Regions from separate parts of the Blautia luti genome, predicted to be linked through region 2. Evidence: predicted binding sites of a transcription regulator. Region 2 holds the regulator's gene; the other holds the start of a gene.
The links. Region 2 encodes Rex, which represses fermentation and respiration genes when NADH is low (regulators of the CRP and FNR family bind a similar motif). Its sites were predicted from a motif close to ATTGTTAANTANTTAACAAT; they were not measured.
Positions count from the first base shown of each region.

Region 1: R8695_RS09700 (CoB--CoM heterodisulfide reductase iron-sulfur subunit B family protein) is a predicted target of Rex. The motif match lies at 7,374-7,393, and genes of this name have one in related genera.

Region 1 covers NZ_AP028156.1:2,050,673-2,065,946, reverse strand. Annotated here, with positions in the region: gene R8695_RS09725 (leucine-rich repeat protein) at 1-1,373, shown strand, start outside; gene R8695_RS09720 (hypothetical protein) at 1,398-3,524, shown strand; gene R8695_RS09715 (DUF4866 domain-containing protein) at 3,777-4,577, shown strand; gene R8695_RS09710 (threonine/serine exporter family protein) at 4,605-5,936, shown strand; gene R8695_RS09705 (L-lactate dehydrogenase) at 6,141-7,091, shown strand; gene R8695_RS09700 (CoB--CoM heterodisulfide reductase iron-sulfur subunit B family protein) at 7,651-8,445, shown strand; gene R8695_RS09695 (4Fe-4S dicluster domain-containing protein) at 8,442-8,831, shown strand; gene R8695_RS09690 (CoB--CoM heterodisulfide reductase iron-sulfur subunit A family protein) at 8,838-10,826, shown strand; gene R8695_RS09685 (hydrogenase iron-sulfur subunit) at 10,817-11,260, shown strand; gene R8695_RS09680 (4Fe-4S dicluster domain-containing protein) at 11,248-12,222, shown strand; gene R8695_RS09675 (4Fe-4S dicluster domain-containing protein) at 12,226-13,257, shown strand; gene R8695_RS09670 (FAD/NAD(P)-binding protein) at 13,257-14,111, shown strand; gene R8695_RS09665 (2Fe-2S iron-sulfur cluster-binding protein) at 14,290-14,967, shown strand; gene R8695_RS09660 (FAD-dependent oxidoreductase) at 14,982-15,274, shown strand, end outside.
Region 2 covers NZ_AP028156.1:1,641,126-1,656,399, reverse strand. Annotated here, with positions in the region: gene alr (alanine racemase) at 1-575, opposite strand, end outside; gene R8695_RS07805 (NAD(P)H-hydrate dehydratase) at 562-2,106, opposite strand; gene R8695_RS07800 (redox-sensing transcriptional repressor Rex) at 2,230-2,880, opposite strand; gene abc-f (ribosomal protection-like ABC-F family protein) at 3,084-4,994, shown strand; gene R8695_RS07790 (NADP-dependent isocitrate dehydrogenase) at 5,063-6,271, opposite strand; gene R8695_RS07785 (S8 family peptidase) at 6,369-7,214, opposite strand; gene R8695_RS07780 (hypothetical protein) at 7,368-7,541, shown strand; gene R8695_RS07775 (hypothetical protein) at 7,566-7,691, opposite strand; gene R8695_RS07770 (LCP family protein) at 7,755-9,296, opposite strand; gene R8695_RS07765 (immunoglobulin-like domain-containing protein) at 9,330-10,139, opposite strand; gene R8695_RS07760 (polysaccharide biosynthesis tyrosine autokinase) at 10,152-10,871, opposite strand; gene R8695_RS07755 (YveK family protein) at 10,875-11,630, opposite strand; gene R8695_RS07750 (CpsB/CapC family capsule biosynthesis tyrosine phosphatase) at 11,637-12,380, opposite strand; gene glmS (glutamine--fructose-6-phosphate transaminase (isomerizing)) at 12,637-14,478, opposite strand; gene R8695_RS07740 (sugar phosphate nucleotidyltransferase) at 14,733-15,274, opposite strand, start outside.

The sequences.
Region 1 (15,274 bases), 410 kb from region 2:
AATATCTGGATATAATGAAAAGATCCAGCAAAAAAGAATACACCTATTCCCTTCAGGTTACTTCAACTCTGGAAGCTATAGAAAAATGCCTGAAATCAAGCGGAGTATTGGGGAAATATTCCAATTCTGTTATTTCCTGTCCGGTTAATGTAGAAGTATACGATAAATCGGGTAATAAAGTCCTGACTGTATATGACGGCCAGGAGAGCTCTGGAAATGTAGGTGATATCTATTATAATGTCATGTATCATCCACTGGATCAGGATTATGTAAAAATCATCAATTTGCCTCAGGACAGCGGATATACACTGAAGTGTATTGCAACAGACATGGGAAAGGTTGAATACTATGTCACAGATATCGGTGCAGATGGTACTGCAGAAAGAAAAGAAACCGACGACATTCCAATCTCTAAAGGAAGTACCATAGAGATTACCAATATTGCAGAAGAAAAACCATCCTGTAAACTTCTTGATGAGAAAGGAAATGTAAAAGAAGAATATACTGCACAGCCGGAAAAAACAGAATATATTGAAGTTGCTGAGATAAAAACAGACACAGATGCTGTTAATCTGAAAGTCGGAGAAAAAGTACTGATCAATGCACAGATTTTACCGGACAATGCAACAACAAAGAACATCATCTGGTCATCTGCAGATGATACCATTGCAAAGATTAATTCAGATGGTGTAGTGGAGGGGATGGCAGCCGGAGAAACAACCGCCAGGGTAGCCAGCGCAGAAAATCGTGACCTGTTCAAAGAGATAAAGGTAACTGTTGTGAAAGAGGAAACACCAGTTATACCAACTGCTACTCCGATTCCCAAACCATCTGCACCGAAATTGTCCAAGCTTACTGTATCAAATAATTCCATTACTTTTACCTGGAAAAAAGTATCCGGTGCCAGTGGCTATCAGATATACAGAAAGACAGATTCCGGCAAGTGGACTCCCATAAAAACAACAAAAGGGACTTCCTACAAAGATACCAAAGTAAAAGCCGGTTATAAATATACTTACACAGTAAAAGCATATAAGACTGTAAAGAGAAAGAAAACATACAGCAGTTATAACAAAAAAGGATTATCCGGAAAACTTACCACAGTGATCTCTCTTTCACTGAAAAGCCATAAGGCAGTGATAAACTGGAAAAAAACCACCGGAGCTGTCGGTTACTATATTTACCGCTCCACCAGTGCCAATGGTAAATTCAGCAAGATCAAAGCAGTCGCCCGTGGCAATACTTTAAAATATACGGACAAAAGTGTAAAAAAGAATAAAAAATACTATTACAAAGTAGTACCTTACGGAAAAATAAAAGGCAAAAAGCTCACTGGTACATACAGTGCAGTAAAAAAGATAGTAATAAAATAATAAACGAAACAGGAGGCAGAAACTATGATGAAGAAGAAAATGCTGGCAGTTGTACTGGCGGTCTCTGTAGTCGGCAGTACTGTGGCATTGCCGGTTTGCGGTGCAGAATTTTCAAGCGGAACAGAAAGTGAAGAGTCCTTTTGGACAGGTGAGGACAGTACAGAAAGTACTGACGCAGAAGAAATTCATGATGTACCCGAGGAAGATGAGATAACAGCAGAGGAAATTCCAGGTGCACCGGAAGAAGAGCAGGAAGAATTCACTGCGCCGGAAGAAGAAAAGGGAGAACCGCCTGCTGAGAATCTGACAGATGCAGAAGCGGAGGCAGGTGACGATGATGAGGATTCCCAAATTGAAATTCTGGAAGCTCCGTATAAGACAGAATATATGTATGGAATCGAGGCACGTCAGGCTTCAGATTTTGATCTGCGCGGATTGAAGATAAGGGTTACTAATTTCGAGGATGAAACAGAAGATCTGACGCTTACTGCATATGATGAACAGTTTCTCGAAGATTCAGACGGAAACATGTACAAGTGTTCTGTCTGGAAGGGGGATAAAGAACTTGAGTGGAATGAAGACGGAGAAGTCAGCAAACCACTGGCAGTGGGAGAATATACATTGCGGGTAACAGATCGCAATAATGAGAATGCAGCTTCTGTAAAACTTGCGATCGTGCCGGTCGGCGATACACTTCCGGTTTTGAATTCTTCAGGAACAGGAAAATATTCCCGCAAAGTAAAGGTGTCCGGTAAATACGCCTGCGCCAAATTTATTCCGAAAAAATCAGGCACTTATACATTTACATCTAACACCTCTGGGTTTGACTGGGGAAATGGATATAGTTTTAACCTGTATGACTCTAAATATTCTCCTGTTTCCAGAATCACCAGTGAAAATTATTCCGGAATGGGAATGTCGAAATACAAAGTAAAAAAAGGAGAGGTATATTACCTGTCATATAAACTGTATGAGACAGATAAAGTCACCTCTTTGAATTATAAAGTAGAACAGGTTCAAAGTATAACATCTGTAAAGATTGTGGAAAAACCATACTCCAAAAATTATTATATCTGGGGAAACTCAGGTATCACATGGAACTCCGGTAAATACAGACTCTATTCGAAATACGGTGGTAAAGTAAAAGTTACTTACAGCAATGGTCAGACAGAAATCCTTCCCACCTATGCAGAAAACAAATATGGCCAGGCTCTGATTCCTTATGTTAAATCTTCAGGAAAGGGCGGATATGGTACCTATGATCTGTATTTCAGCTATGAAGGTTCTGATGTAGAAGTAAAAATATCAAAGGGTGCAGTCCTGAAAAAGGTATCAGCATCTCCAACTTTAAAAGGCAGCGGTACGATAACAACTCCTGTCAGTAAATCCGATGAATCAAGCGCCCAGGCAGATGCTTTCCGTTTCGTCACAGGAAGTGCCACAAGATATGTAATTACCGCCAAACCATTAACTTTTATGACATTTGTCTATGAGGTCGGTAAGGGAAAAACACAATGGGCAGGAACTCTCGGAGGCGGTAAAGGAATAAAAGTGCTAAAGCCGAATTCCGTTTATTATATTGCAGCCCAGGGAAGTCGAATGGATGTGGATAAAGAAACATTTACGATCAAGCCGAAATCAGCCAAAATTTCCAGCTGTACAGTAACCCTGTCAAAGACATCCTGTTCTTATACAGGCAAAACGATCAAACCGGCAGTTACGGTTTCAGATGGGAACTCTTATCTGACAGAGGGTACTGATTATACTCTTTCCTACAGTAATAATAAAAATCCAGGAACAGCTGCTATTACAATCAAAGGAAAAGGAAGCTATACCGGAAGTATAAAGAAAACATTTAAGATCAAAGTAGCAGGCTGTACTCTGAAATCAGTTAAAAAATCAGGAACATTCAATGTACAGCTTAACTGGTCAAACACATCCGGAGTATCCGGTTATTATGTATACCGCGCTTCATCAAAGAATGGAAAATACAGCAAGATAGCAACAATCACCAGTGCAAAAACAGTAAAATATACAGATAAAAAGGCGGCTTCAGGAAAGACCTGGTATTATAAAGTAATACCTTATGCGAAGATAAACGGAAAAGCTGTGGCAGGATCCAGCAGTAAAATATTATCTATCCGTCTTTAGGAGCAAAATAACCCACATAAAATAAAAACGGGGGCTTTAGGGTATGACGCTTTATGGGACTGTTAGAAAAATGACGACGTAAAAATCGTCATTTTTCAACAGTCTCATTTTGTTTCTATATAATTTTTATCTTACATGTATGCAAAATTGATATCAGAAACTCCCCTCTTTTCATGTTGACACTGTGAAAAGCGAGACTATAATGAGAACCGAGAAAAAGAATCGAACATTATCGGAAAGGGGAAGTTAATTATGAGTACAGTTTTGCCAAGAGAAGAAGCAGTGGAAGCAATTTTTTCTAAAATTCTGGCTTCACCGGAAGCATCCGGACGATTAAGAGGAGTTTTTTATGACCATATAGATGATGATCATCGTTTGACAGATAACGACAGAGATCATTTCCTGCAGGTGCTGTTTCACGCATATCAGAATGGTGACATCAGTGCATTACTGTTGGAACTGTGTGGAAGGAGTATGTTTGATCTGTTGAGGGAGGCTTATCTGATCCCGAAGAAATTCCATGGAAAAGCAGGTGAGAATCCGGTTCTTCTCACAGATGCTTCAGGAGAACTTCTTCCTGGAGAAAAAGTCTCAGCCAGAGAATATGCGAAATTTAAAGAAACCTATAAGAACCATGAATGCGCCCCAAGATCAGCCCTGTACCTTGCAGACGGATATGATCTTGTCCGAACCTATACAGAAGGTCTGAACATCACAGAAGAGAAAGACAATCGCAAACGTGGCGTCCTGGCGCTCTATGCATTGCCAGATACCTGTAAACTGGGTCTGACCGAAGCACAGGCATATGCTGTTGTATGGGATGCCTTCCAGAAGATCCAGGAAGAAGCTCCGCGAGCGATGGTATATTATGGACAGGAAACCGGATTGAAAAAAGAGAGTCCGGATAAACCATATGATGAGATTGGCATTCTCCTTCCCATCCATGAATTTGAGAAAAAAATGCTCCAGCATTTAGACGAGGTTGACGGAATTGTACTGGCCTGTAGGGAAAAAATGATGAAGAAAGCAGGAAATGACAGCTTGCAGCTCTAAAACATATGGAAATGAGGAAGTGAGAAAATGCCACAGGAAGTGATCAAAAAGAATCATATGGATGTTGCCTGGCATGAATATACAGACGAAAACGGGGAAAATATACCCGTTTCAGATGCCAGCATCGCAGAGAAAGCATCCATTATCGGCCGTGTGGGGATCATGTTTCTCTCATGCGGTACCGGAGCATGGAGAGTAAGGAGTTCCATGAATACACTGGCAGAAGCGCTTGGTATTACATGTACAGCAGATATTGGCCTGATGTCCATTGAATATACATGCTATGACGGAGAAAGTGGCTTTACCCAGTCTCTGTGTCTGACTAATACAGGAGTAAATACTCTGAAGTTAAACCGCCTAGAACATTTTATCCGGAATTTTGAAAAAGAAGGAAAACATATGTCAGGAGAACAGTTGCATACTTTCCTTGATAATATTGAAAAAACACATGGTCTCTATTCCCCGCCTGCATTGGGACTTGCAGCAGCAATCGCATGCTGTGGATTTACCTTTCTGCTGGGAGGCGGTCCCATCGAGATGTTCTGTGCATTTGTGGGTGCAGGGATCGGAAACTACCTGCGCTGTAAACTGACAAAACATCATTTTACATTATTCTTATGTATTGTATCCTCTGTATCCCTGGCATGTTTTGCATATGCAGGTATGCTCAAACTCGGAGAAATACTGTTTGGGATTTCTGTTCAGCATGAAGCCGGATATATCTGCGCCATGCTCTTCATCATACCGGGATTTCCATTCATTACCAGTGGTATTGACCTTGCCAAACTGGATATGCGTTCCGGAATGGAACGTCTGATGTATGCTCTGATCATTATTCTGGTAGCAACTATGTCAGCGTGGATCATGGCTCTGATCCTGCATCTGAAACCTGTAGATTTTATGAAACTGTCATTGTCTACAGAACAATGGATCTTATTCCGGATTCTTGCCAGCTTTTGCGGAGTATTTGGATTCTCCATTATGTTTAACAGCCCGGTGCGTCTGGCAGTTGCAGCAGCAGGAATAGGAGCAGTTGCCAATACTCTGAGACTGGAGTTGGTGGATCTTGCCAATATTCCTCCTGCAGCAGCCGCATTTATCGGTGCACTTACTGCAGGACTTCTGGCGTCTCTGCTGAAAAACAAAGTTGGATATCCAAGGATATCTGTAACAGTTCCGTCAATCGTCATCATGGTTCCGGGTCTGTATTTGTACAGAGGATTTTATAATCTTGGAATCATGTCATTATCGGTAGCTGCATCCTGGTTTGCATCTGCAATCCTGATTATTGCCGCATTGCCACTGGGACTGATCTTTGCACGTATTCTGACTGACAAAGGGTTCAGATACTGTACCTGACAGATGTCAAAACAGATGATTATAGCTCCTGGCTGCTCAAAAAATGTGAAAATTATATCAAACTCACAAACAATTTTATGCTCCAAAACAAAAATTTGAGTTTAAAAATTGTTCAGGTTTCTATACAAAAGCTCTTGTCAATTTTTTGACAATGTGTTATCATTAAGACGTCAATTTTGTTAGGAGAAAAGGAGTATTAAGATTATGAGCAGTAAAATTACTATCATTGGAGCCGGCAGCGTCGGATCCACCATCGCGTACACTTTATCAAGCCAGGATATCGCTTCTGAACTCGTTCTGATCGATATCAACAAGAAGAAAGCAGAAGGCGAAGTTCTGGATATCATCCAGGGAACCTGCTTCAGAGATCCTATCTCTATCATTGCCGGAGATTACGAAGATGCCAAAGATTCCGACATCGTTATCATCACATCCGGTATTGCACGTAAGCCAGGACAGACAAGACTGGAGCTTACACAGACAAACGTAAATATCCTGAAGTCCATCACACCGGAGATCGTAAAAGCAGCTCCAAATGCTATTTACCTGATCGTAAGCAACCCGGTTGATATCATGACTTATGTATTTACAAAGATTTCCGGACTTCCGGAGAACCAGATTCTTGGTTCCGGTACCATCCTTGATTCTGCGCGTCTGCGCTGCGGAATTTCCGAACATTTCCAGATCGCACAGAGCAACATTCATGCTTATGTATTTGGTGAACATGGCGATACATCCTTTATCCCGTGGACAGGTGCTTATATCTCAGGCGTAAGCGTAGATGAGTACTATGAACTGGAAAAGAAACTGGGAAAAGATATCGAGCCGATCGACAAAGAAGCAATGCTTCAGTATGTACAGAAGTCCGGCGGTGAGATTATTTCCAAGAAAGGTGCAACTTTCTATGCAGTATCTTCCTCTGTATGCAAGCTCTGCAGCTTACTTGTATCTTCTTCAGAATCTATTTCCACAGTATCTACCATGATGCATGGAGAGTACGGAATCGAAGATGTATGCTTAAGCACACTGACACTGGTAGGACCAAACGGTGTACAGGGTAAAGTACCAATGAGAATGAACAAAGCTGAGATCGAACAGCTTCAGAAGAGTGCAGATGCACTGAAAGAAATTATTGCTCAGATTGACCTTAATTAATAAATAAAACAACGAATCCGAAGGAGCAGGGAACGCGCCTGCCCCTCTGGACAAAAAAAAGCTACTGTTTACTCCTTTTTATTCATTAGCCAAAGTTCCTCTATGCAGCGGAGGCATAGGAACTTTGACTGACATGGATATAGAATACAGGATCAGATCCCGGAACCGGAAATCTGGTTGTAAGTAAACAGAAAAAGCGGATAACTTTATCTGTTTGAATAAAATTAATTTAGATCAGAGAGAAAAAACAGCGGTGTTGATGTAAAAAAATATCAAAAACCTCTTGTTAAAATGTTGTCAATATGCTATAATAAATCGCGGAAGTCGAGCTGATACACTCCTTTAATTGCGGAGGAAGGGTGTGCGAACTCTTTTATTTTCTATGTCTCAAAAAAGATATAAAAAGTAACGTATTAGTCTTGATTTTATATTTTTGTCTATTTATCGTTAAAAAAAAGACAAAGATTAGCAGATACTAACTGCTGTAAACAAACTATTAATATCTATATTTTAAGCAACATGAATTTACCTGAACAACTAAGAAAGGATAATGTTAAGTATGAAGTACAGTTATTATCCGGGTTGTACCCTGAGAAACAAGGCGAAAGATCTGGACGAGTATGCCAGAGCCAGCGCCAGAGCACTTGGGTTTGAACTGGAAGAGATCGAAGACTGGCAGTGCTGCGGAGGCGTTTATCCTCTGGGAACTGACGAGATTGCTACGAAACTTTCTTCCGTACGTGCTCTTAATCAGGCCAAAGAAAAAGGCCAGGATCTGGTGACAATCTGTTCTGCCTGTCATCACGTGATCAAACGTGTCAATGACGACATGAAGAATGTGGAAGATATCCGCACCAGAGCAAATAATTACATGCAGCTTGACGAGCCTTATGCTGGCGAGACAACAGTACTCCATTATCTGGAAGTGCTTCGCGACAGAGTTGGCTTTGACAAGCTGAAAGAGAAAGTAGTAAACCCGCTTACAGGAAAGAAGATCGGAGCATATTACGGATGTCTCTTATTACGTCCGGGCAAGATCATGGCTTTCGATGATCCTGAGAATCCGACAATCATGGAAGATTTCATCCGTGCACTTGGGGCAGAACCGGTAATCTATCCATACAGAAATGAATGCTGCGGCGGTTACATTTCTCTGAAAGAAAAAGATATGTCTCAGAACATGTGTCAGAAAATCGAAGACAGTGCGAAAGGCTTTGGCGCAGATATGCTGATCACAGCCTGTCCATTGTGTAAATATAATTTAAATAAAAACGCTTCCAGCGAACTGCCTGTATATTATTTCACAGAGCTCCTTGCAGAAGCCCTCGGAGTAAAAGAGGAGGTGGCAAAATGAGAAACCAGCATTCAGCAGCAGAAAAGATCAAAGAGATCTCCGGAACCAATCCGCTGAAATGTATGAAATGTGGAAAATGTTCTGCTACCTGCCCATCTTTCAATGAAATGGATATCAAGCCACATCAGTTTGTATCCTATGTTGTAAATGAAGATATCGAAGCACTTGTCAATTCAAAGTCTCTCTGGAAATGCCTTTCCTGCTTCGCCTGTGTAGAGCGTTGTCCAAGAGATGTAAAACCGGGAAAGATCATCGATGCAGCAAGACAGTTAGTTGTCCGTGAAAAAGGTGGCGATTATCTGAAAGCAGATGAGATACCACAGCTTCTTGATCCGGAACTGCCACAGCAGCTTTTGGTAAGTGCATTCAGAAGATACAGGAGGTAAGCCAGCGTGCAGAGAATTGGTGTATTTGTCTGTCATTGCGGAAGTAATATCGCCGCTACGGTAGATGTAAAAAAAGTTGTTGAATTAGCTGCCAAAGAGCCGGGTGTCGTTCATGCAGAAGACTACCAGTACATGTGCTCAGAAGCAGGCCAGGCTAAAATTCAGGAAGCCATTAAAGAGAAAAACCTGACAGGCGTTGTTGTCTGTTCATGCTCTCCACGTATGCATGAGGCAACATTCAGAAAAGCAGCTGAAAGAGCTGGCCTGAATCCATACATGGTGGAGATTGCAAATATCCGTGAGCATTGTTCCTGGATCCACAAGGATATGGAAGAGGCTACAAAGAAGGCCGTGATCCTTGCCAGGGCAGCAATCGCAAAAGTAAACTTAAACACACCTCTTCAGCCAGGAGAGAGCCGTGTTACAAAGAGAGCCCTGATCATCGGCGGCGGTATTGCCGGAATCCAGACAGCCCTGGATATCGCAGATGCAGGATATGAAGTAGATATCGTAGAGAAGACTCCAAGTATCGGTGGAAGAATGTCACAGCTTGATAAAACATTCCCGACACTTGACTGTTCTGCATGTATCCTCACACCTAAGATGGTAGAGGCAGCAGCACATGAGAAGATCAATATTTATACATACAGTGAAGTAGAACATGTCAGCGGTTTCGTAGGTGATTTCACCGTTGATATCAGAAAGAAAGCAAGAAGTGTAAATATGGACAAATGTACAGGCTGCGGTGTCTGCCAGGAAAAATGTCCGTCCAAGAAGATTCCGAACGAATTTAACAGAGGATTAAATAACAGAACTGCTATTTACACTCCATTTGCACAGGCAATCCCGAATGTTCCGGTTATCGACCGTGAGAACTGTCTGAAATTTAAAACAGGAAAATGTGGTGTCTGCTCCAAAGTATGTCAGGCAGGAGCCATTGATTACGATCAGCAGGATGAGATCGTAACACAGAAATACGGTGCAATCGTAGTTGCTACAGGTTTTGATACCATCAAACTTGACAAATATGATGAATATGCGTACAGCCAGAGTAAAGATGTTATCACATCCCTGGAACTGGAACGTATCATGAACGCAGCAGGTCCTACAAAAGGACACTTAGAGCGTCTTTCCGATGGAAAAGCTCCGAAGGAACTGGTATTCATCCAGTGTGTTGGAAGCCGTTGCTCCGACGACAGAGGAAAACCATATTGCTCCAAGATCTGCTGTATGTACACAGCAAAACATGCAATGCTGATCCGTGATAAATATCCGGATACAAATGTAACCGTATTCTATATTGATGTCCGTACTCCAGGTAAAAACTTCGATGAGTTCTACAGAAGAGCCGTAGAACAGTACGGCGTAAACTACATCAAAGGCCAGGTAGGAAAAGTTATTCCACAGCCGGACGGAAGCCTTCTTGTACAGGGATCTGACCTGATCGACAACAAACAAATCCTTAAGAAAGCAGATATGGTCGTTCTTGCAACAGCCATTGAACCGAACCCGGATGTTCGTAAAATCGCTACTATGCTTACAGCAAGTATTGATACAAACAACTTCCTCACAGAAGCCCATGCAAAACTCCGTCCTGTAGAATCTCCTACAGCAGGTATCTTCCTTTCCGGTGTATGCCAGGGACCGAAAGATATTCCGGAGACAGTTGCACAGGCTGGCGCAGCAGCAGTTAAGGCAATCGGCCTTCTTGCCAAAGATAAACTGACAACCAACCCATGTACAGCAAAATCCGATGAACTGTTATGTAACGGATGTTCTACATGTGCAAATGTCTGCCCATATGGAGCAATTTCCTATGAGGATAAACAGGTAAATGACCACGGTATCCGTGAAACAAGAAGAGTAGCCGTTGTAAATACAGCACTTTGCCAGGGATGCGGCGCTTGTACAGTAGCCTGCCCATCTGGTGCTATGGATCTGCAAGGCTTTTCCAACAGACAGATTATCGCGGAGGTAGATGCAATATGTCGATAGAAACAAACGAAGAATTCAGACCTAAGATTGTAGCATTCTGCTGTAACTGGTGTAGTTACGCAGGTGCAGACCTTGCAGGAAGCAGCCGTCTTTCTTACCCGGCTGACGTAAAGATTATCCGTGTTCCATGTTCCTGCCGTGTCAATCCAATGTTCATCCTCCGTGCTTTTGAGAAAGGTGCTGACGGTGTGATCATGTGTGGATGTCATCCTGGAGACTGTCATTACAGCACAGGTAACTACTATGCAAGAAGACGTATGACACTTCTTTTCTCCATGCTCGACTACATCGGTGTGGAAAACGGAAGAACACGAGTAGAATGGGTTTCCGCTGCTGAAGGTGTGAAATTCTCCCAGACTATGAATGAGTTTGTAGAGAAGATCCATTCACTCGGTAAGAACGTAAGATTGGAGGATTTAAGATGCAGGAGCTGATAAATCGTGCAAAAGAACTGCTTGCTGACGGTACAGTTGCAAGAGTTCTGGGATGGAAAGCCGGAGATCTGCCTTACAATCCGGAACCGGCTTACTTTGAAACAGAAGAATCTCTGAAAGATTTTGTATATAACGGATTCTGCGGTGCAAACTTAAGCAAATATATGATCGAAGCTTCCAAACTGGAAGGCAAGACACTGGTTTGTTTAAAACCATGTGATACATACAGCTTTAATCAGCTGATCAAAGAGCATCGTGTAGACCGTGAGAAAGCTTATATCATTGGTGTTGGATGTAAAGGAAAACTGGATATCGAGAGAATCCGCAAACAGGGAATCAAAGGTATCGAAAGCATTTCCGGTGCAGAGATCACAGATGAGGCAGAAACACTGACTATTCAGACAATCTATGGTGAGAAGACCTGTGCATACAAAGATGCAATGCTTGAAAGATGTCACGTATGTAAAGGAAAAGAACATAAGATTTATGATGAACTTATCGGTGAGTCCAAAGACACAAAAGATGCAGATCGTTTTGCAGAAGTAGAGAAGATCGAAGCAATGAGCCCGGAAGAAAAATTTGCATTCTTCCAGAGCCAGTTAAGCAAATGTATCCGCTGCAATGCCTGCCGTAATGTCTGTCCTGCATGCAGCTGCCGTAAATGTGTATTCGACAGCAATAAGTTTGACAGTGCGCAGAAAGCAAACGTGGACTCTTTCGAAGAGAAGATGTTCCATATCATCCGTGCATTCCATGTGGCAGGAAGATGTACAGACTGCGGCGAATGCAGCAGAGTATGTCCTCAGGGAATTCCGCTTCATCTGTTCAATCGTAAATTTATCAAAGATATTGATACATTCTATGGTGAATATCAGGCAGGAGAGGATTCAACATCCAAGGGACCTCTTACAAACTTTACATTTGAAGATGTTGAGCCGAGTATCGTGGCAGAAAGGGGATAATGTATGTATAAGATAGCAGCAGAGAATCTGCAGGCATTATTCCAGAAGATTGCCGCAGATCAGGATTTATATTTACCGGTCAAAGTCAGTGATCAGGTAAACTTCAAAGCATGGAGCGAAGATGCAGAAGTTTGTCTTGATACTTTAAAAACTGTAAAATCACCAAAAGATGCTTTTTTTCCACAGAGCGAAAACCTCTACACCTGTAAGAAAGAGGAGAAGAATATCTCCATTGAGCCACAGGCATTACAGGAAAAGAACTTTGTTGTGTTCGGAATGAAAGCCTGCGATATCCAGGGTGTAAAAGTACTGGATAACGTGTTCTTAAGTGATCCGATCGATACTTTCTATGCAGCCAGAAGAGATCATGGTACGATTGTAGCACTTGCATGCCATGAGCCGGAAGAAAGCTGTTTCTGTAAAGTATTCGGTATTGACTGCGCAGACCCTGTTGCAGATGTTGCAACATGGATGATCGAGGGAGAGCTTTACTGGAAACCTCTTACAGAGAAAGGGGAAGCCCTTACAAAAGCAGTTGCAGAACTTCTCAACGATGCTGACGAAGCAAAAGTAGAAGAAGAGAAAGCTGTGATTCGCGCAATCGTAGAGAAGCTTCCGTACTCTAATCTTTCTCTGGAAGGATGGGGACAGGAAGATTACATGGATCGTTTCAATTCTCCTGTATGGGAAGAACTTTATAAACCATGTCTGGCATGTGGTACCTGTACATTTGTATGCCCTACCTGCCAGTGCTATGATATCAAAGATTATGACACAGGACACGGCGTACAGCGTTACCGCTGCTGGGATTCCTGTATGTACTCTGACTTTACAATGATGGCACACGGAAATAACCGTAACAGCCAGATGCAGCGTTTCCGTCAGAGATTCATGCATAAACTTGTTTACTATCCGGTAAACAACAATGGAATGTTCTCATGTGTAGGATGCGGCCGCTGCGTTGAGAAATGCCCATCATCCTTAAATATCGTAAAAGTCATCAAAGCTTTTGAAAATCAGGGAGGTGAAAAATAATGAGCGAATGTACCTGCCATAAAAACTACACATTAGACACACTGATCCCGAAGGTTGGTGTGATCACAGATATCCGTCAGGAGACACCGGATGTTAAAACATTCCGTGTAAACGCTCCTGAAGGAGGAAAACTTTTTGAACATATGCCTGGCCAGTGTGCAATGGTCTGCGCACCAGGTGTAAGTGAAGGTATGTTTTCCATTACTTCTTCACCTACAAATAAAGAATATCAGGAATTCAGTATCAAGAAGTGCGGTGCACTGACCGATTATCTCCACAGCCTTCAGGTTGGAGATGAGATCACAGTTCGTGGACCATACGGAAATCATTTCCCTGTAGAAGATAAATTAAAAGGTAAAAACCTTCTGTTTATCGCAGGTGGTATCGGACTTGCACCTCTTCGTTCTGTTATCAACTATGTACTGGATAACCGTGCAGATTACGGAACAGTAGATATCCTCTATGGTTCCCGTTCCGCAGATGACCTGGTACAGTTAAAAGAAATCCAGGAAGTCTGGATGAAAGCAGAGGGAGTTAATGTTTATCTGACAATCGACCGTGAACAGGAAGGCTGGGACGGACACGTTGGATTCGTTCCTTCTTATCTGAAAGAGATTGGATTCGATACAAACAAAACAGCACTTGTCTGCGGACCGCCCATCATGATCAAGTTCGTTCTTGCAGGACTGGAAGAACTGGGCTTCTCCAGAGAACAGGTTTACACAACTCTGGAGCTTCGTATGAAATGCGGTATCGGTAAATGCGGCCGTTGCAATATCGGTTCCAAATACGTCTGCAAAGACGGTCCGGTATTCAGATGCGACGAGATTGATGAATTACCTGCAGAATATTGATAAGCAATGAGCAGTGCAGAAAGTGATGTGAAGGAATGCGTCATGCTTGCATATAAGCATTCTTTCACAGAACATTCTGTAGGGCGAACGCCCTCAAGCGAGAAGTAGCGTAGCGGATTCGAGCTTGTATGTGCTGCTGACGACAGATGATATATATAGAAAGGACTGGTAATCTCAAATGGAAAAGAATATGGTAAACGTATATTTTTTCGGTAAGAAATACAGCGTACCTGCAGAACTTACAATTATGACTGCCATGGAATATGCCGGTTATACATTAAAGAGAGGATGCGGCTGCAGACACGGATTCTGCGGAGCCTGCGCAACAATCTACAGAATCAAAGGTGAAAACGAGCTGAAAACATGTCTTGCCTGTCAGACACAGGTACAGGAAGGAATGTATGTAGCAAGCATCCCGTTCTTCCCTACAGATAAGAGACTCTACAACATCGAAGACCTGAAACCGAATCAGCAGGTAATGATGGAACTCTATCCGGAAATCTACAGCTGTATCGGATGTAATGCCTGTACAAAAGCATGTACTCAGGACTTAAATGTAATGCAGTACATCGCATATGCACAGAGAGGCGAACTTGAAAAATGTGCAGAGGAATCCTTCGACTGCGTAAGCTGCGGATGCTGTTCTGTAAGATGTCCGGCCGGTATTTCCCATCCGATGGTAGGTCTTCTGGCAAGACGTCTCACAGGTAAATATATCGCGCCTAAGAGCGAACATCTGGAGAAACGTGTAGAAGAAATCCACGAAGGTAAATATGATGATCTGATCGAGCAGATCATGCAGAAACCAATCACAGACATGCAGGAACTTTACAACAACAGAGAAATTGAGAAATAGGGAGGGCGTAAAACATGTATGCACCATATCCAGAAAATATGATGGAATCCATCAAAAAGGTAGAGGCTACAAGAGCACAGCGTATGGCAACAGAGCCAAGACGTCTGACAGCTGAAGAGAAAGACGCTCTTCTTGAGAAATTCCATCCGGATTATAATCCAGACGCGTTTGCAGAAATCAAAGTAGGACCGAACAAAGGACAGAAAGCTCCTTTGGAACTGGCAGAAATGCTTCATTCAACAAGCCGTCTGATCAACGAAAAAGTTGACCTTACAAAAATTGATTATGATGTAGATGTACTTGTAAT
Region 2 (15,274 bases):
CGTCCGGAAAATTCCTGATATCGTTCCAGCTGCACCATGGCAGGACTTCTGTCGTATTCATCAGCCCTTGCAAAATGAGTAAACATTCCCTCAATCTCCAGATTCGGAAGTGCAGCGATCTTTCTGATCTCTTCCACGCTCTCCGGTATATCCGCAAAACCAATCCTGGTCATTCCCGTATCCAGTGCGATGTGAATATGTACTGTTTCTCCCTGACTGACAGCCTCTGCGGAAAGCTTTCTGGCTTCCTCATATTCGCAGACTGCAGGACGTATATGATTTCTCACAAGCTCCGGATAATATTCATCAAACACAATTCCCAGGATCAGGATCGGTTTCATCACACCTGCTTTTCGAAGAGCAAGTGCCTCTTCTGCAGTAGCTGTGGCAAATCCCCATATATAATCATAATTCTGGATCAGATGAGCGATCTGAACAGCCCCATGTCCATAGGCATTCGCTTTGACTACCGCGATCATTTTTGTATCCTGCGCAATGTTCTTTCTCATCTCGTGGAAATTATGTTCCACTGCATCCAAGGAAATCACTGCTTTCACTCTGTTACATTTTTCCATCATCCATGTCGTCCTTTATTCTCAGTATTTCCGGTAAAAACCGGATAATGTCCCTTGCGGTCATTCCTCTTTTTCCACATACTTCTGCTGCCCTGTCTCCTGCAAGTCCGTGAACAAAAACTCCCAGCGCTGCAAGCTGTACCGGAGGAATCTTTTTCTCTGCTGAGAGATACATGCAAAGCACTCCCGCCAGCACACCGCTTAACACATCGCCGCTTCCTGCAGTGGCAAGCCCGGCATTCCCGGACAGGTTCAGATAGGTTTCCCCTGAAGGCCCGGCAGTTACTGTACAGGCATCCTTCAGAACACAGACAGTACCTGTTTCTTTTGCATATTCATATGCGGTTTCCATCAATGCATCCTGGATATCACTGATCATTGTTTTATTCAGGCGGCTCATTTCCCCGATATGAGGAGTCAGGATCACATTCTCACCCAGATATTTCTTCCATTCATCATGGACTGAGAGAAGATTCAGGCCGTCTGCATCCAGGATCACCGGTCTGCCGCATTCTGCTGCATGGGATAAAAACCACTGTGCGCGTTCTCTGCTCCGGCCGGATACTCCAAGTCCGGGACCGATCACCAGAACATCACACCAGTTCAGCATCTGTCTGTTCTGCTCTTCATTAAACTCGCAGGATACCATCGCCTCCGGGAGCAAAGTCTGCAGAGAGATTCGATTCTCCTCCACAGTCTGGATCTTCACCATTCCCGCCGAACATTTAAATGCCGCTGCAGCACTTAAATAAGCAGCGCCGCACATCTCCGGTGATCCCACTACCAGAAGGACCTTGCCAAAAGTCCCCTTATTTCCATAAGGCAGTCTGGGCGGCATCAAAGACAGATCCTCTTTTCCCAGATAATGTACCTGCAGTTTCTGTTTCGGCTCCGGATAGATTCCGATATCTGCAGTAATGATCTCTCCTCCCAGCATACGTCCCGGATAAAAACATAAACCTCTTTTCCGGAATGCAAAGGTTACCGTAAGATCTGCCCGAAATGCAGTTCCCATCTCAAATCCGGTATCTGCATTGACACCGGAGGGAATATCTACAGCCACTTTAAATGCATCTGCCTCGTTCAGTTCCCGGATCAGCCGGGCATAGCTGCCTTCCACAGGACGGGCCAACCCAACCCCGAAGATGGCATCTACTATAGTAGTATATTCATCAGTTCTTAAGTTATGCTCCTGTAAAACACCATAGTATCTGGCTGCCTTTAACTGACATTTCGTTTCTTCTGTCATCCGCTCTTCTTTTCCCGCCAGATAAAAACAGGTTTCTATCCCGGCCAGATGCAGAAGCCTGGCAATTGCCAGCCCGTCTCCACCATTATTTCCGCTTCCGCAAACTACCAGGATTCTTTCCCTGCTTCCATTTTTCAGCCGCTTTCTGAGCTCTTCTGCAGTCTTTAATGCAGCTCTTTCCATCAGCACCAGTGACGGGATTCCTGCTGTTTCGATGGTATTTCGATCCAGTGCTTTCATTTCACAGGCAGTTACGATCTCCCTCATTTTCTCACCTCTCATTGCATAAACCCCAATTTATATGTAAGTATACACCCTTTTTCACCAAAAGAAAAGCTGTGATCGGATAAGATCACAGCTTCTTCGCTGTCATTGTGTTACTGTTCACTTCGTTCTCAGCACCAATTATTCCATAGCTTCATGCTCTTTTCGATACTCGCTGAGATTGTAGGACAAGGTCATAAGGCTCTCAGACAGATGTACATTCTCTACCATAACGTCCTCTGGTGCATCCAAATCAATATGTGCGAAATTCCAGATTGCTTTAATACCGTTTTCAATGAGGATCTTCGCCATTTCCTTTGCTTTGTTCTTCGGAAGAGTGAGCACCGCAATTTCTACCTCATTCTCCTTCAGAAACAAAGGCAGGTCACTGAGCATCTGAACCTCAATCCCGCGTACTGCAATTCCTTCCAGTACAGGATTTACATCAAAAATACCAACCAGTTTAAATCCCCGTTTCTCAAAATCTACATAATTCGCCAGTGCCTGTCCCAAATTACCCGCACCCAGGATAATCATAGGATGCACTGTGTCCAGACCCAGTATCTTACCGATTTCCGTATATAAATAACGTACATTATAACCATAACCCTGCTGACCAAAACCGCCGAAATTATTTAAATCCTGACGAATCTGGGAAGCTGTCACATGCATTTTCTTACTGAGATCATTGGAAGAAATTCTCTCTACATTCTCTTCCATCAATTCACCAAGATAACGGTAATAGCGAGGCAGACGTTTGATGACCGCTTTTGAAATCTCCTTAGCTTCCACAAATTTTCCCTCCTTATTTATCTATGTCAATTATACCGAAATGTTATTTTATTGTCAAATTGATTTTGTACCTTTTAAACAATTCCTGCATATATTTTTTATGAATTTTCGATTTATGCTTTTAAAAGCCTCCGGATTCCGTTATAATGGTATGCGGTTCGCAATATTTCAAGAAAAATAATTACTATATCGGAGGAATTTGTATGATCTTATCATGTCAGAACATCTGCAAATCCTTTGGCGAAAAGGTGATCCTTCAGGATGCCAGTTTCCATATAGAAGACAGAGAAAAAGCCGCACTCATCGGCAATAACGGAGCCGGTAAAACTACCCTGCTCCGTATTATCATGCACGAGCTTTCCCCTGATTCCGGCAATGTGGTACTCGCCAAAGATAAAAATATCGGGTATCTTGCCCAGTATCAGGATATCCACGGCCACCATACTATCTACGAGGAGCTGATCTCCACCAAGCAGCACATCATCGACATGGAGAATCGTCTGCGCAGCATGGAACAGGAAATGAAATCAGCCACAGGCGAGGCTCTGGACAGCCTGATGAATACCTACACCAGACTCAGCCATCAGTTTGAACTGGAAAACGGATATGCTTATAAAAGTGAGATTATGGGAGTATTAAAAGGCCTCGGCTTCACAGAAGAAGATTTTCCACGCCAGATCGAAACTCTTTCCGGCGGCCAGAAAACCCGTGTAGCGCTGGGCAAACTTTTGCTTTCCAGCCCGGATATCCTTCTCCTGGATGAGCCTACCAACCATCTGGACATGGAGAGTATTTCCTGGCTTGAAACCTATCTGCTCAACTACCCGGGAGCTGTATTTATCGTTTCCCACGATCGTTATTTTCTGGACAAAGTTGTAACAAAAGTCGTGGAGATCGAGACCGGTACCATGCGCATGTACAGCGGCAATTATTCTGCCTATGCCTTGAAAAAAGCCCAGCTTCGTGATGCCCAGTACAAGGCTTACCTGAATCAGCAGCGGGAGATCAAACATCAGGAAGCCGTAATTACCAAGCTGAAATCCTTTAACCGTGAGAAATCCATCAAACGTGCTGAGAGCCGTGAAAAAATGCTGGATAAGATCCAGCGTATTGAGAAGCCCCAGGAGATCCAGAATCAGATGCGTATCTCCTTAGAGCCCAGATACGTCAGCGGAAATGATGTTCTTAATGTAGAAGAACTTTCCAAATCTTTCCCGGGACAGACCCTTTTCTCCAATATTTCTTTCGAGATCAAACGTGGTGAACGGGTAGCGCTGATTGGAAATAACGGTACCGGAAAAACCACTATGCTGAAGATCATCAATGGTCTGATAAATGCAGACTCCGGCAGATTTTCCCTTGGTTCCAAAGTACAGATCGGTTATTATGACCAGGAACATCACGTCCTGCACATGGAAAAGACCATTTTCCAGGAAATTGCCGATACCTATCCTACTCTTACAGAAACTGAAATCCGAAACATGCTGGCAGCTTTCCTGTTTACAGGCGACGACGTCTTCAAACTGATCTCTGCATTGTCCGGTGGTGAACGAGGCCGCGTATCACTGGCGAAGCTGATGCTTTCGGAAGCCAACTTCCTGATTCTGGATGAGCCTACCAACCACCTGGATATCGCTTCCAAAGAAATCCTGGAAGAAGCCCTGAACAGCTATACAGGCACTGTATTGTATGTTTCCCATGACCGTTACTTCATCAATCAGACCGCAACCCGTATTCTGGATCTGACCAACCAGGCCATTGTAAATTACATAGGTGACTATGATTATTACCTGGAGAAGAAAGAAGAACTTACAGAGAAATATGCTCCGGCAGCAGCCCAGGCTGTGGCAGAGGCAAAGCAGGCATCTGATAATAAGCTGTCCTGGCAGCAGCAGAAAGAGGAACAGGCCCGTCAGCGTAAACGGGAAAATGAATTAAAAAAAATCGAAGCCCGCATCGAAGAACTGGAAACCAGGGACAAAGAAATTGATGAGACCATGGTTCTTCCTGATATCTGCACCAATGTTGCTGAATGTGCCAAACTCAGCAAAGAAAAAGCTGCTGTTATAGAAGAACTGGAAACTTTGTATGAAAAATGGGAAGAACTTGCATAATATGCAGGTTCTTCCCATTTTTTCTTTTTACTTTTTTATTTTATTAGTGAAATGTCTGTCCAAACAACTTACAGCAGTGTATCCAGTTTCTCTCTGATAGCCAGGATAAACTGCTCACTGTTTAACACGGTTACATCCTTCAAAGTGGTGATCAGTGCCAGATCCTTGGTCATCTTTCCCTCTTCAATGGTACTTAATGTTGCTTTCTCAAGCTTATCTGCGAATTCCATCAGTTCCCTGTTTCCGTCCAGTTCTCCACGTTTTCTGAGAGCACCTGTCCATGCGAAGATCGTCGCAACAGAGTTTGTGGATGTCTCCTCACCTTTCAGATGACGATAGTAATGTCTCTGTACCGTTCCATGAGCTGCCTCATATTCATAATAACCCTGGGGTGATACCAGCACAGAAGTCATCATAGCCAGAGAACCAAATGCAGAGGAAACCATATCACTCATAACATCTCCGTCATAATTCTTACATGCCCAGATAAATCCCCCTTCTGCTTTCATCACACGGGCCACAATATCGTCGATCAGGCTGTAGAAATACTCAATTCCTGCTGCTTCAAATTTTTCTTTGAATTCATTTTCATAGATTGTTGCAAAAATTTCTTTAAAGCGTCCGTCATAAATCTTGGAAATAGTATCTTTACCGCCAAACCAAATGCTCTGCTTCGTATCCAGTGCATAATTAAAGCAGCATCTTGCGAAACTGGAAATAGAATCATCCAGATTATGCATTCCCTGAAGAACCCCGGCACTGTCATAATGATGGATCAGTTCTTTCTTTTCTTCTCCGTTCTCGCCCTTAAATAAGAGATAGGCATCCCCTGGTCCGTCGATATACATCTCTGTATTCTTATACACATCGCCGTATGCATGACGGGCAATGGTGATAGGCTTTTTCCAGTTTTTGACACATGGTTCGATTCCTTTTACCACGATAGGAGCACGGAATACAGTACCGTCCAGGATCGCACGGATCGTACCATTCGGGCTCTTGTACATTTTCTTTAGGGTATACTCTTCCATTCTTGCCTTATTCGGTGTAATAGTGGCACATTTAACAGCTACCCCGTATTTCTTTGTAGCCTCTGCTGCATCAACAGTTACCTGGTCATCGGTCTCATTTCTGTATTCCAGGCCAAGGTCATAATACTCTGTGTTCAAATCAATATATGGAAGAAGAAGTTCCTCTTTAATGATCTTCCAGAGGATTCTGGTCATCTCATCTCCGTCCATTTCCACAAGTGGTGTCTGCATCTGAATTTTTTTCATATATGTCCTCCTCTTTGGCTATTGGCTCATTTGAATATTATTGTATCTGAAATCCTCTGGTTCGTCAATGCTTTTGCACATTAAAGTGATAATTTTTTCACAGTTTCATAAAACGCTCCAGATCCAGTTCCCCCCAGCCCTGAAGATTCTTGGGCAGTCCCATATCCCTGGCGCTTTCTTTCAGCTTCATCTTTATTTCCAGATTTGTAAGGGCTGGATTTTTTTCCAGCATCAGTGCTGCTGCACCGGAAACCAGCGGTGTAGACATAGATGTGCCGCTTTTGACCCCATAAGGAAAGTCCACTCCAGGGGCGCAGGCACGTATTTTGCTGCCCGGTGCCACCAGGTCAGGTTTACATACACATTCAAACGTAGGACCCCTTCCGGAAATAGCCGATCTGCCTGTGAGCAGATCACTGGATCCTACGGTAATGATCTTACGGCTGCTTCCCGGTGCCGTAACACTTCCCGGCCTGGGACCCTGATTTCCCGCTGCTGCTACTACCACCAGTCCCTGATCCCATAATTTTTCTACCCCGTCTATCAGGATTTTGTGGTCCATTTTCGTCCTGCAGGTTGTTCCCACCGAAATGTTAACAATCCGGATCCCGTATTTTTTTCTGTTTTTCAATATCCATTCAATAGCCTGCAGTACATCCTCTTTTCTGCCGTTTCCAAGCCCATCCAGCACTTTCAGGGCAATAAATCCGCATCCCGGTGCAATTCCCCTGATCCGTCCCCTCGATGCTGTTCCGTCTCCTCCTATAATGCCGCACACATGGGTACCGTGGGAATTGTCATCATAAGGCTGTTTCTGCCCTCTCACGAAATCCCGGAATACCCAGATCCGCCCTGCAAAGTCTATATGAGGAAACAGGCCTGTATCCATAACACAGACACCGATCCCCTTCCCTGTATATTCTGCATCAGACAAATTTCCCATAAAACCTCCGGATAAAAAGCAGCAAGTTCTTACTCTAATTTATTCGGGTTCTTCATCTTTTGTTATCTCCCGGTATTTTTTCACATAAACTGTATAAAGTGTTTCTGATCTGTACATACTGGAACTATCGTTTCAACAGGGAGGTAAACCTATATGATCGCATTGATGATCCTTATCTTCTTTTTACTGCAGGGTTTCATCCTGCTCTGCTGTGCAGCCGCCGGCAACGACGCCGCCTCACAGGAGATCTCCGACCAGGAACAGCTGGAATTCATACAGGCGTGGAAAGAGAAGAATGCAAAGAAAAAAGGTGGGCATTCTGTGTGAATGCATCGCCTTTTTCATTTACTCTTATTCAGCTGTTTTTACTTCATCAGAAATAATTGAGAAGTAGCAGTGATCTTCTAACGCAACTTTGATAATTTTGTTTTCTTTATCAATACTGATCGGATCAATAATTGTCCATTTTTCCTTCATTGACCTGCTTAAATGCATCGGCAACCTCAGGAGCTTTTGTCTCTAAAGAAAAAAGACGCTGCCCTAACGGGCAACGTCTGCGTCAGATAACTGGAATCCTTCTCTGACTTTCTTCATTAATACTTTTGCTTTATCCACAGTTGTCTGGTCCGGAACCATGACATAAGCTTTCGCACTCATGGAATATGGCTTCTGAGTATCTCCTGTTCCATTTACACTGTAGGATAATACCTGCCAGCTGCCACCTTCATCCAGCTGCTTACGAACCAGAGAAGCGATCAGATCATATGGAATATTGGTTTCGAAGCATCCGTCCAGGCTGTCCATAACTGACAGATAATTTTTCAGGAAAGACGGCTGTGTTACTTTATCTACAACTCCCTGAATTACTGCCATCTGGTTACGTCCTCTCTGACGGTCCCCTTCTTTAAACGCATAACGTTCACGGCTGAACACCAGTGCCTGTTCTCCGTTTACGTGATTCTCGCCTTTGTTAAAATGATATCCTGTTTCATTTTGTGAATCAAAATCGTAATCAGAATTTAGGGTAATACCGCCCAGAGCATCAATAATCTTGATAAATCCGCCGAAATTCAGACGGAAATAATAATTAATATTGATGTCATACAGCATATCCAGAGTATCCATGCTGACATTAACTCCATAAATACCTGCATGAGTTAATTTATCCGGCACACCATTGGAAATAGATAACGGTACAAAATAATCTCTTGGTGTGGATATCATCAGGATCTGCTTGGTTCTGGCATTGATCGTAAGAATAATGTTAACGTCACTGCGGCTTGAAGAAGTCATTGCCCCTCTTGTATCAATTCCGCTTACGTAAACAGTATAAACCTCATCGGTTACTCCATCTTCATTTGCAGTTTTCTGGTCTGATGACTGTGCACTGCTGTCTGATGTTTCTGTGCTGTTCTGAGCAGACGCATCTTTTCTCTGTACCAGAGATTCTACCTGGAGCGATGCGATCTGACGTATCTGAGAAGAAAATGAACTGTAATTGTCCATCTCATCCAGCACATCCAGATATGCCCTGTTCAACACAATTGCTCCGCAGGTGCCATTATTCAGACTGTCTGCCAGTGAGGTCAGACCATCGTACTCATTGATCTGTATATCATTTCCGATTTGGTTGTAAATCTGATCCAGCGCACTGTCTGTATTATCCCTGTCCAGTTCTCCCATAATACCAAATGTATAGGAAGACGCATCTGACAGACTCTGTGCTGCATCATCCTGTTTTACATATACATTTACTTCAGTTGTTTCTTTATTCACACCGGTAATATTCCCCAGTGCTGAAACAGTCTTATAAATATAAAAGCTGCCTATTCCAAGAACCGACGCAACTATTATAGCAAGTACAACACCAATAGCAAACCGCACGTTCTTTCTTATTTTTCTTACCAGCACATATATGAGCAACAGCATGATCAGCAGCACTACTGCAATAATGCCAATATACTTTACTGAAATAAGTTTCGTATAAAAAAGCAGCACCATAAATGCAAGTTCAAGAACAAACATGATCACAGAAATAATAATTCCTGGCAGTCTGTCCTGTTTCTTTGATTTTACTCTCATCTTTTACCCTTTCAGGATCTTATCCATGAATCTTTATTCAACTACTACTGTAAGTTCTGCATTATTAGATGCATTTCCATCTGTATCAACTACGCAGAACGTACATGTGTATGTACCTGCTGCTGCCGTATTCACCTCACCATTAATCTGTACCCTGCGCCACAGTTCATAAGTATCATCTTTGTCATCTTTAATTTCTTTTACATAAGAAAGCAGATTCAGAGAAGTACCTACCGGTACTTTCACATAATAATCTGTAAGATATACCTTTGGATTCTGTGCAGGCATGGCATCTGCTGCACTTTCCTGCTGCTTAGCAGCTGCTGCCGCCTCATCAGATGCAGCTGGTGTCAGTTCAGGTGTCGGTGTCAGATTCTCTTCTTCTGTCTGAGTCTGAGCATCTGAAGGCGCTTCTCCTGTCTCCACATCTTCGACCGGCACAGATGTTGGCTCTGCCTGAGCAGTTCCATCTTCATTGTCAGAAGTTTTCTGTGAATTGGTATTCTTTTTCATTTCATCAGGATTCACCTGCATATCACGTTTAAACTTCGCAATATTGTTAGCGCTGTCCTTAGCTACATATGTTACAACAACATTGGAATCATCAACTTCATAAACAGATTCTACAGTAAGAGATGAGGTAACATCACCATCTTTATCATCTGTTGCCATCATACCTTTCAGAAGATCCGTATCGCTCATGGACGGATCATATTCATTTTCTGCCTGATCAGTACACTTGATCTCCGGTGCCTGACTGTCTGACTCCTGTCTGATATACACCAGACCTCCTCCCAGTCCAATACAGGCTACAAGCATAATTACAATCCATTTCTTTGCCATAACAGCTGCTCCTTACTGAGTTTTTTCATTCTCTTTTCCGTATTTACCGTATTTACCGTAATATTTACCGTATTTACCATAATAATGTCCATAATGTCCCTGTTTACTCATGTCTACTTTATTCAGGATCACTCCCAGGATCGGGCAGTTGCATTTCGACAGCTGTTCCTTTACTTCCTGTGCAAACCGGTAGCTGATTGCTCCTGACTCCATAACCATAATAGAACCATCACATTCATCGGCAATAACGGCACTGTCAATTACACTTCCCAGCGGCGGAGTATCTACGATCACATAGTCGTATACTTTCTTAACAGCTGTCAGGACGCGTTTAAAGTATTCCCCTCCAAGAAGTTCGGCAGGGTTCGGCGGTATCTTTCCGGCATAAATAATATGAAATCTCGGAATATTCGTGGAATAAATAACATTTTCAATGGTTTCCTGATGAGACAGCAGATGTGACAATCCCTTTACCTCACCATCTACTTCTGTTCTTCCCACGAGCACGGATTTACGAAGGTCCGCATCGATCATCAGTACCTTTTTCCCGGAATCAGCCAGAGACAGGGCAAGATTCAGAGAAACTGTACTCTTTCCCTCATTAGGGGTACAACTCGTGACTGCAATTACCTTTTTCTCTTCTCCGCAGAAAAGGAGATTCGTACGCAAAGATTTATAAGATTCATTGGCACTGTAATCCAGTTCCGGACGATATATATTGACTTCTTTCATGATTTACCTTCTTCCTTTACTCCTTTTTTGCTTCTTATGTTTCTTCTTGTTCTTATTTTTGCGATCTGCTTCAGACATAGGGATCGTTCCCAGTGTACTTAATCCAAGATATCGTTCTACATCTTCCTGAGTCTTGATCGTATCATTAGACAGATAAGTGATCAGAATGATCGCTATTGCAATGGCAACTCCGGCAATGCCTCCTACCATACCATTCTTTTTAACACTTGGGCTGATCTTGTTTTCCGGAATATTGGCAGTTTCTACCACATTTACAGCATCAATATCCATTACATTCTTAATATGGTTTGCTGCCACATCACGGATCGCATTGGCAATCTCACATGCCACATATGGATCTGCATCACGTACGGAAATTGAAAGGATTCGGGTATCTGTTGCAGAATCTACTGTCATTTTGCTTAAAAGCTGCTCATGTGTCATATCAAGATTCAGCTGGGTGATAACTCCTTCTGTAACTGTACGGCTTTTGATCAGTTCTGCATAGTCTTTCGTCAGTGACAAACTGGTCTGCATATCCTGGCTGGTCAGAGTATTACTGTCCTGTTTGCTCAGCACATACATTTTGGTTGTTGACTGATACTGTGGGGTGATGAATAAAATCGTTGCTGCAACAACCGCAAGAGCAGCCACTGCACCGGCAAGAATGATCACCCAGATCTTGTCCAGCAGAACGTGGAATAACTCCAGTACATCGATTTCAATTTCGTCATTGTTTTGCAAATTCTGTTGTTCCATTTTGCTCTATCTTTCCTTCCTTTTTTTCGCATCCGCCAGAATCTTCCGGGGATTTTCTATAAATAAATGGTCAGCATATGCTTCATCCATTTTTTTTGATACGTAATTGTAAGCTTCACCGATTCTGGATACACGGCTTGTCAGATTGTGACAGTCTGACCCTACAAAATGCACCAGGTCATATTTCATTAGCTTTTTACAGTATCTTTTGGTTCCGAATCCTTCTTTACCTATGATACTGTCTGCGTTGATCTGCATATAAGCACCCATATCTACCAGTTCTTCTACGAAGTCAATATCAGAGCGGGTTGCCTCATATCTCTCAATATGTGCAGCTATTGGTTTATAACCGCTGGCCAGCAGACTGTACAGACGTTCCTTTATGTAAGACGCCTCTGAGCTTCCTCCAAATTCTGCCAGAACGTATCTGGAACCTGCCATCGAAGTAATCTCTCCTTCCCGCAGCATCCGAACCATCTCCATATTGGCATGAAATTCACATCCAAGATAAATATTAAAATCATCACCGATTTCTGCTGCCGCCTGCTGTACAAGTTTAAACTGTTCTCTGACCTTACTCAAAGGTGTCTCGAACATTCGAAACCGGAAATGAGGAGTTGCAATGATATTCCGAACTCCCTGATCATATTCCATACGCAACAGCTTCTTTGTTTCTTCATAATTAGCTGAACCATCATCCACTCCTGGTACTATGTGACAATGTATGTCATAAATACCTTCTCTGGACATATTCTATCACTCCTCCTTTGTTATGCTTTATACATAGCTGAATTTCTCGTTCAGACAGCTATGTTAACATACCATCTTTAAGATTAAAACATTTTTATATACAATTGTCAAGATATTCCCCTTCAATTTATGGCAATTTTCCCGATAATTCTACAAGATTACTTACTTGCCAAACACGCTCTAAAGCTTTTTTATCCTGGTATTCAGTTATAAACAAAAACAGGCAGGTTTTCCATACCTGCCTGTTTTTTCACTGTTATTCAACTGTAACACTTTTCGCCAGATTTCGCGGTTTATCTACATCCAGGCCCTTGGCTACACTGACATAGTATCCCAGCAGCTGCAGCGGGACCACTGCCAGCGAAGTGGTGAAATGAGGATCTGTCTTCGGAATATAGACTGTGAAATCAGCTGTATCTTCTATATTATAGTGTCCAAATGTGGTCAGTCCCATAAGATATGCCCCACGGCTCTTGCATTCTACCAGATTAGAGACGGTTTTCTCATACAGATGATCCTGGGTCAGCACACCGATCACCAGAGTTCCATCCTCAATCAGGGAAATGGTTCCATGTTTCAGTTCTCCGGCAGCATATGCTTCTGTATGCACATAGCTGACTTCCTTCATCTTCAGGCTGCCTTCCATACTGATGGCATAGTCAATTCCCCTTCCTATGAAGAACGCATCTCTGGCATTGGCCTGTTTCGCTGCAAACCACTGAATCCTTTCTTTATCATCCTCTATGATCTTTCTGATCTTGTCCGGAAGGATCTGCAGTTCTCTGATCAGCTCCTCATATTTTTCTTCGGAGATTGTTCCTTTTACTTTGGCAAACTGTATTGCCAGCACATAGGTAGCTACCAGCTGGGTACTGTATGCCTTCGTGGTAGCTACGGAGATTTCCGGACCTGCCAGAGTATAGAATACATTGTCTGCCTCTCTTGCAATAGAGGAACCTACCACATTAACAATTCCCAGTGTGCGAAGTCCCTTTTCCTTAGACTCTCTTAATGCAGCCAGACTGTCCGCGGTCTCGCCGGACTGACTTACAATGATCACCAGTCCTTTAGGATCCAGGATCGGATTTCTGTAACGGAATTCTGATGCCAGCTCTACACGCACCGGAATTCTTGCCAGATCTTCAAATACATACTGTGCTGCCATGCCTACATGATACGCAGAACCACAGGCAACAATATAAATCTGGCTGATATCCCTGATGTCTTCATCTGTAAGCCCAACATCTGACAGGTCAATCGCACCTTCTCTGATCACGGAATTCAGCGTATCCTTTACAGCTTTCGGCTGTTCATGGATCTCTTTGATCATAAAATGCTCAAATCCTGCTTTCTCAGCAGCCTCTGCATCCCATTCGATCGTCTTGGCTTCTTTCTGGATTTCATCTCCATCCAGGTTATAGAAAGTGATCTCTCCCTTTCTCACACGGGCCATTTCCAGGTTTCCGATATAATAAACATTTCTGGTATATTTCAGGATTGCCGGAACATCCGATGCAATATAGGATTCTCCATCCTCTACTCCCAGGATCATCGGGCTGTCTTTACGTGCCACATAGATTTCTCCCGGATAATCCTTAAACATGATCGCCAGTGCATAGGAACCGCGAATACGTACTATGGCATGGTTGATGGCATCTACCGGAGTGCCCAGATACTTCTTATAATAATAGTCCACCAGTTTCACTGCCACCTCTGTATCTGTAGATGAATAAAATGTATATCCCTTACGGATCAGCTTCTCCTTCAGTTCCTGGTAGTTTTCAATAATGCCGTTATGAACAGCAACCACATTCCCATCATCACTCATATGAGGATGTGCATTCAGTTCGGACGGTTCTCCATGAGTCGCCCATCTGGTATGACCGATTCCACAGGTTCCAGGAACAGATTCTCCATCATTGGTCTTATCTGCAAGAACTTTCAGTCTGCCCTTCGCCTTAATAATATCTGTTTCTCCGTCACCGTCACGGACTGCCAGTCCCGCTGAATCATACCCTCTGTATTCCAGTTTCGAAAGTCCATATAAAAGAACAGGCGCTGCCTGATGATTACCGGTATATCCAACAATTCCACACATTGTCAAATCCTCCCTTATTTTTTATCGTGTCCCATTGTACCATGGTATGCATTTTATAGCAAGGAAATCACCTGATCCAGTATTCTCTGTTTATTTGAAAATACTTTCAATTCTGTTATATTTCTCTTTCATACAAAATCTGGTGTGGAATTCAACTGCCGGATCTTTCTGAAAAATATCTATTACAGTAAGACAGCGCAGTACCCGGAAATCCCTATAATTTCCCGAATACTGCGCTGTCATTTCTCTTCTTATCATTTTATTTCCAGTTCATATTTCTTCTTATCATGCACTGTGATATCCTGTCCCAGCTGCACTTCGATCATCTGAAGTTCTGTATCTGCGATCACTGTATGCCGGCATCCTGCCTTCATGCAGATCACATCTCCGGCCTTCACAGACTGTTCCCGTTCATCCACAACTGTCCTCCCATGCCCGGAGATCACATTCCAGATCTCATCTCTGTGCTCATGACTGTGATAGTTCATGCTGTGGCCGGGATTCAGGGTTACCTTTATGGTCAAGCTGTCATCTCCCACATCCAGCACCCGGAAGCTTCCCCAGGATTTCTCTGCAAACATGACTTTATTATCCAGCGTATTTACAAACGGTTTGATATAGCTGGACTGCTGTTTGTCAGAAACTAAAATCCCCTCCGGACTGGCAGAAACTACGATATTCTTCAGCCCCATACAGAGAACCGGAACATTCAGTTCATTGATCACATGAAGATTTTCGCAGGTTTCATTATATAATGCTTCTCCCACGATCTGACTGTCCATGGCTTCTGTCAAAG